2 regions of the Marinobacter sp. DS40M6 genome follow, and region 1 is predicted to be linked to the other one. Evidence: predicted binding sites of a transcription regulator. Region 1 holds the regulator's gene; the other holds the start of a gene.
The links. The regulator FliA, encoded in region 1, starts transcription of late flagellar genes. The targets are predictions, from matches to a motif close to CTAAAGTTTNNNNNNNNNNNGCCGNTAA.
Positions count from the first base shown of each region.

Region 2: the regulator FliA is predicted to act here: its motif matches at 1,956-1,983, upstream of fliD (flagellar filament capping protein FliD).

Region 1 is NZ_JAFCAE010000004.1:58,036-61,671, reverse strand. Features, by position in the region: gene flhF (flagellar biosynthesis protein FlhF) at 1-541, shown strand, start outside; gene JJO78_RS11045 (MinD/ParA family protein) at 588-1,400, shown strand; gene JJO78_RS11040 (RNA polymerase sigma factor FliA) at 1,431-2,162, shown strand; gene cheY (chemotaxis response regulator CheY) at 2,339-2,722, shown strand; gene JJO78_RS11030 (protein phosphatase CheZ) at 2,744-3,532, shown strand; gene JJO78_RS11025 (chemotaxis protein CheA) at 3,550-3,636, shown strand, end outside.
Region 2 is NZ_JAFCAE010000004.1:185,390-189,025, reverse strand. Features, by position in the region: gene JJO78_RS11640 (flagellin N-terminal helical domain-containing protein) at 1-1,332, shown strand, start outside; gene JJO78_RS11635 (flagellar protein FlaG) at 1,404-1,844, shown strand; gene fliD (flagellar filament capping protein FliD) at 2,027-3,636, shown strand, end outside.

The DNA.
Region 1 (3,636 bases):
GCGCCACGGCGCCGACTCTCTGGCGCTGGTCACCACCGATCGCTATCGGGTCGCGGCCCATGAGCAACTATTTGTGTTCGGGCGCATACTGAACGTTCCGGTTCGGGTTGTGGACGAAACCCATTCCCTGGACGACATACTGGACGAACTGTCGGACCGGCACCTGGTGTTGATTGATACCGCTGGCCTGACCAGCACCGACAAGGGCTACGAGGAGCAGCTTATGGAGCTGGCTCGCAGTCACCATCGGATTCGAACCCATCTGGTGGTTTCGGCAACCAGTCAGCCGCGCATCATGAAATCCGTTTGGCATTGCTATAAGATGGCAAATCTTACGGGTTGTGTGATGACCAAAATCGATGAAGCACTGACCCTGGGTGAATCGCTGGGATTCGTCATGGAAACGGGATTGCCGGTGGCGTATTACACCGACGGGCAGAAAATCCCGGAAGACCTGCACCACGCTGAGTCCATTCCGCTGGTGCGGTTGGCCGTGGAGAGGCTGAAGAAACTCCAGCAGCAACAGGCAGTCGCTGTTTAAAAACAACACAGCCTGCGGTTAAACGCGGCAAGAGATCAGAGTCAGTATGAGCAAACCACATCCGGTACAGGTGATTGCCGTTTCCGGCGGGAAAGGGGGCGTTGGCAAGAGCAACGTATCAGTGAACCTTGGCATCGCCCTAGCACAAATGGGACGGCGGGTGGTGCTGCTCGATGCCGACCTGGGCCTTGCCAACATTGACGTTCTGCTTGGCATTACCGCCAATCGTAATATCCAGGACGTCATCGCCGGGGAATGTGACCTTCGGGATGTGTTGGTCAACGGCCCCGGTGGCATCAAAATCGTGCCTGCGTCCTCAGGTACCCAACGCATGACCCAGCTTTCCAATCTGGAGCACGCTGGCCTGATCAACGCGTTCAGCGAACTGGGTGACCAGATCGATGTGCTGATCGTTGATACCGCTGCGGGTATTTCCGAATCGGTGGTCAGTTTCCTCCGGGCCTCACAGGAACTATTACTGGTTGTTTGTGATGAACCTACCTCTATCACCGATGCCTACGCCCTTATAAAGCTTATGAACCGGGATTACGGCACCAACCGCTTCCGTATACTGGCCAATCAGGTCAGGAATGAGCAGGAAGGTCGCCATCTGTTTGAAAAACTGACCCGGGTTACCGAGCGCTTTCTTGATGTGGCCCTACAATATGTGGGTATGGTGCCGTATGACGAGGCCGTAAAAAAAGCGGTACAGCGCCAGCGTGCCGTGCTGGATGCCTATCCGCGGGCAAAAGCATCGTTGGCGATCAAGAGCCTCGCGGAGAAAGTGGATAGCTGGCCGCTGCCATCATCGCCCCGGGGACATCTGGAATTCTTTGTGGAGCGGCTCGTCGAAGTCTGATTTTGATCCTGTCACTGAATAGCCGGATACATGACATTGGCGAAAGAACTTGGAACCTACAACCGGACGGGTACACGAGGACCTTCCCAGCTCGTTGAGGAGCAGGCCCCGCTGGTCAAAAAAATAGCGCTTCACCTCATGGCGCGGCTGCCGGCATCTGTCCAACTGGATGACCTTATGCAGGCAGGCATGATTGGCTTGTTGGAAGCTGCACAGCGATACAGTTCCGACAAGGGGGCTACCTTTGAGACATACGCCGGGATCCGGATTCGCGGAGCCATGGTAGATGAAATTCGCAAAGGTGACTGGGTACCCCGATCCGTCCACAGGAACTCCCGCCGCATTGCCAAAGCCATCAAGGCTGTCGAGGACCGCCTGGGTCGGGAAGCTCAAGACTCGGAAGTAGCCGAGGAGCTGGGGCTGGACCTCGACGAATACTATTCCTCCCTGAGCGATGCTAACAGTGGCCGACTTTTTAGCCTGGATGAGCTCAATGAATCCGGCGAGCTGCCGATAGAAGAAACAGAGGACAGTGATAACCCGTTGGATGGCTTGGCGTCTGACAACTTCCGGAAGAGCCTGGCAGCTGCGATTGGTGACCTGCCCGAGCGAGAAAAGCTGGTGCTCAGCCTTTACTATCAGGAAGAATTGAACCTGAAGGAAATTGGTGCTGTGTTGGGTGTCAGTGAAAGCCGGGTCAGCCAGATTCACAGCCAGGCCGCGCTCCGTCTGCGGGGGCGTCTTACTGGTTGGCAGAGCTGAACAGGCCGCCAGTCCCATTGAACGGCGTTACCAGGCATTCTTTACTGTAGCCTTTTGGTAACCGGTGCTTTACAACCGGCTCAAAGGCCACACAATAAGCGGTTAAACTACCGGCCTGCTAGACTGTGAGCCGGAAGCCAAAAACGAATTCCGGGCGTTTTTAACTGGAGGTCCCATTGGACAAGAACATGAAAATCCTGATTGTGGATGACTTCTCCACAATGCGACGGATCATTAAGAACCTGCTTCGCGATCTCGGTTTTACCAACACTGACGAAGCAGACGACGGCAATACAGCACTGCCTATGCTCAGGAGCGGCAAATACGATTTTCTGGTAACCGACTGGAATATGCCAGGGATGTCCGGACTCGATCTGCTCAAGGAAGTCCGTGCCGATGACAGCCTGAAAACCCTGCCTGTGCTCATGGTGACCGCCGAGGCGAAGCGCGACCAGATTGTCGCTGCTGCGCAGGCCGGTGTGAACGGCTACGTGGTCAAGCCCTTCACGGCAGCCGTACTCAAGGAGAAGATTGAGAAGATCTTCGAACGCATCCAGTAATTCAGAGGTCGGACGGCTCCCATGAGCAATAGAAAAAAAGACCCACAGGGGCTCGACCCGGAGGTCACGGAGAAACTCCGCAGCCAGGCGGCCGAGTTGGTTGAACAGGTCAACGCCGGGGACTATGGCCGCGCGATGACGCTGATCAATGAATTGAGCGAGGTGAGGGACCAGAGCCTGTATCGGGAAGTCGGCCGCTTGACCCGCAGCCTCCACGAGGCGATCCGCAATTTCCAGATCGATCCCCGTAACGCCGAACAGTCAGAAGCTCTGTCGAAGATGACCGATGCGTCGGATCGCCTTGAGTACGTGGTTCAGATGACCGGTAAAGCGGCCAATCGGACCATGGATCTGGTTGAGGAGGCTATGCCCAAGGCCAGCGCCCTCCGCGACGAGGCCGCCGAGCTGAGAGACCAGTGGCAGAAACTGCGTCGCCGCGAGATGGCGCCGGCTGAATTTCGTGAGCTCTATGCCCGTATCGACACGTTTTTCGTGACCCTGAATACCGATGCCGGGGCGATGTACGACAACTTGTCGGAAATTCTTCTGGCCCAGGATTTCCAGGACCTCACTGGGCAGGTGATCCAAAAGGTCACCACTCTGGTTAAAGAGGTGGAAGAGCATCTGTTGAGCCTGGTAGTGATGGCGAGTCATGTGGACCAGATGACCGGCACCGTGCATGAACTGGAAGAGCGGGAAAAGATATCGGCGGAACAGGGTGTTGGTCCACAGATCAAGGCCGAAGAACGCGAAGACGTAGTATCGGGACAGGACGATGTTGATGATCTTCTGTCCAGTCTCGGTTTCTGAGTAAGAGAGGGTAACGCATGGCGCTTGATGCCGATGAAGAGATCCTGCAGGACTTCCTTGTTGAGGCAGGCGAGATACTCGAAAAGCTGTCGGAGCAACTGGTC
Region 2 (3,636 bases), 130 kb from region 1:
ATCTCTGGTCTGAACGTTGCGCAGCGTAACGCCAACGACGGTATTTCTCTGGCTCAGACTGCTGAAGGTGCTCTGGAAGAAACCACCAACATCCTGCAGCGTATCCGTGAGCTGTCTGTTCAGTCGGCCAACTCGACCAACTCTTCTTCTGACCGCTCTGCACTTCAGGGCGAAGTAAACCAGCTGAAGCAAGAGCTTGACCGTATTGCCGGTACTACCCAGTTCAACGGCCTCAACCTTCTGGATGGCAGCTTCACTGCTCAGTCATTCCAGGTTGGTGCCAACGCTAACCAGACCATCTCAGTATCCGTGACCGGTGCTCGTGGTGCCGACCTTGGTAACAACACCGTATCCGGTGAAAGTGATACCACTGTCAGCCAGGGCACAGGTTCTGTTGCGGTAGCTGCGGCTGATGTGGCAACGGTTGCCAACAACACCATTGCTACACAGAACATCACCGTTTCTGGAACTGAAGGCTCTGAGGTCATTGGTATTACCCAAGGCGATACTGCAGAAGCGATTGCGGCTGCTGTTAACGCTGAAACCGGCACGACTGGTGTAACGGCTACTGCATCGACCACGGCAACCCTCGCTGGTCTGTCTGACGATGGTACGGTTTCCTTCACGCTTGGTAGTGGTGGCGACACAGCGACCATCTCCGCAGCGGTAACTACCACTGACCTGGGTGCGCTGGCCAAAGCGATCAATGATACCTCAGGCACCACTGGTGTTACGGCTGAAGCAAACGGTGGCGAAATCACACTGACCCAGGCTGATGGTAAAGACATCCGTCTGCAGGACTTTGCCAACTCAGGTAACGCTACCGGTACCGCCACGCTGCAGGGCAGTGGTGATCCAAGTGCGGTTACTTTGACCGCTGGCAGCACTGACAGCACGATTGCTTCTGGTTCTGTTGAGTTCGCTTCATCCGGTGCGTTCTCGGTCAGTTCCTCGGTTGCCGAGACCGCTGGTAGCATTCTGAACGTTGCAGCAGACACCGTGGTTGGTTCTAACCTCCAGTCAGTGTCTTCTATCGACATCGGTACTGTTGCAGGCGCTAACAGCGCAATCGAGATTGCAGATGCGGCTCTTGAGCAGATCAGTGGTATCCGCGCCGACCTGGGTGCTGCCCAGAACCGGTTTGAATCCACAATCGCCAACCTGAGCACAACTGCCGAAAACCTGTCGGCCGCTAACAGCCGGATTCTGGATGCAGACTTCGCATCTGAAACTGCTAAGCTGTCCAAGGCGCAGGTTCTCCAGCAGGCTGGTATCTCTGTACTGGCGCAGGCGAATGCCCGCCCGCAGCAGGTTCTGTCCCTCCTGCAGTAACAGGGGCATAACGGCAAGGCCGGGGTCTTTGGGCCCCGGTTTACTGCTGTATGAGGATAGCGAGGTGAGCTATGAATGGCGTTAACCTGAATGGCCCGGATTTGAAGCTGATTCGTTCCAGCGAGCAAGCTCCGGCTCGGGCAATTTCGTCATCTCAGGCCGAAGGCAGGAATGCCTCCGCCCTGACTGCACCTTCATCACCTGGTCTTGCTGAGCGTTCGGAGTTGTTGTCCGGGGCTCAGGAACTTTCGAAAGCTGAGAGGCTCGAAAGGCGCAGTGAGGCACAGAAAGAGAAATTGGATGATGCCGTGTCTCAACTGAACGATTTCGTTCAGACGGTCCAGAGGGATTTGCAGTTTGAAGTGGATAACGAGCGGGGACAGACGATCGTCAAGGTCGTCGATCAGTCCACCCAAGAGGTTATTCGGCAAATTCCGGATGAAGTTGCGTTGAGGTTGGCAGAAAACTTGCAGCAGGATGAACCGCTGACGTTATTCAACACGAAGGTCTAGAGTTTGCCGCTCTTGGCCTGACGTTGAAAACGGTTGTTCAGCACCGCCGCACCCGAAAGGGGCCGGCGGTGTTTTGCTTACATGTGGTTACAAAATTGGTCGGTAGAAAAGGCAAAGTTTTGCCGCTTCAGGCCGATATATGGAATAGCATTGGAAATTGCCCTCCTGAGGAGGCACATACTATGGCAAATATATCATCGTTGGGTATCGGGTCTGGTGTTCTGACCTCCGAGTTGGTCGATCAGTTGGTGCAAGCGGAACGGGCACCGACGGAAAATCGTTTGGCTCAGAAAACCGAGCGCACCCAGGCGCTGATTTCTGCCTATGGCACGCTTCGCAGTGCAGTAACAGAGCTGCGCCTTCCAATGCGGCAATTGAGTGCTCCAGATAATCTCAAAGCCTTTTCTGCAACGTCGTCCAACGAAGACGTTGCTGTGTCTGTGGACAGCTCCAAGGCTAACCGCGGTACTTACAGTGTCGATGTGACAAGTCTCGCCAGTGCTCAGGCGCTCGCGTCTCGTGATGTATTCGCGGATCGCGACAAGACCAGTGTTGGCCAGGGAACAATGACGCTTTCTGTTGGTGACAACACCACCAATATTGTTATAGACAGCAGTAACGACACGTTGCAGGGCCTGGCAAACGCGATCAACGATTCTGATGCAGGGGTTTCAGCGGGCGTAATCGATACCGGTAGTGGTTTCCAGCTCGTACTATCGGCAGACGAAACCGGTACGGCAAACGCCGTTAGTATTTCCGTATCGGGCGACAGCGCCGGCACGGATACCGATGCCCAGGGGCTTTCCCGTTTTGCGTTTAACACATCAATGGATGCGGGCGCCGGTCTCAATGAGACAATCGCCGCGTCGGACGCCGTGATGAGTATCAATGGCGTAGAGGTTACCCGTTCTACCAATAGTTTTGAGAACGTCATTGATGGTTTGACATTTGATCTGACTGCCACTGGTACGTCCACGGTTAAGGTTGAACAGGATCTCGGAGCGGTAGCAGACCGTGTCCAGGGCTTTGTCGAGAAATTTAATGGCCTGCAGGAAACCATTGATGCGCTGGCAGGATTCAATGCAGAGAGCGGTAGCGGAAGCCTTCTGACTGGCGATAGCGTTATTCGGGGTATTCAGAACCAACTCCGCCAAGTGCTGACCCGCGTTGTTCCCGGGCTTGAAGACGCAAGTGTCCGAAGTCTGGCGGATGTGGGTATTACCACAAATTTCGAGACTGGCTCTCTGGAATTTGACCGCGAAGAGTTCATGGCGCAGTTAAAGGCTAATCCGGACGATGTCACGGCCTTGTTTGCCGAACAGGGCAGGGCTACCGACAGCCAGGTAGAGTTTGTTCGCAGTGGTGTAAACACCGAACCTGGAACCTATGATATCAACGTGACCCAGGCTGCGACCCAAGGCACGCTTGCCGGGAATGCCGCAGCCACTTTTCCCGTTACTATTGACGGAACAAATGATGAGTTTTCACTGCTGGTTAATGGTGATACCTCCGTTAACCTTCAGCTTACACAGCAGACTTACAACAGTGCACAGGATCTGGTTGACGAGATTCAGGCTCAGCTTAATAGCAACAACGCGCTGAACGCGTCAGATGGGTCCGTTCAGGTGAGCCTGGGGGCTGGGGATGAGCTGGTTTTCTCTTCCTCCACCTACGGCAGCGAGTCTTCGGTCACCTTGTCGTCCGCTGAAAGCGCGGCTACGTTTGGATTGGATGCCGCCACAAGCACGGATGGCCTCGATGTTGCGGGTACCATTGACGGAAGAACAGCTGA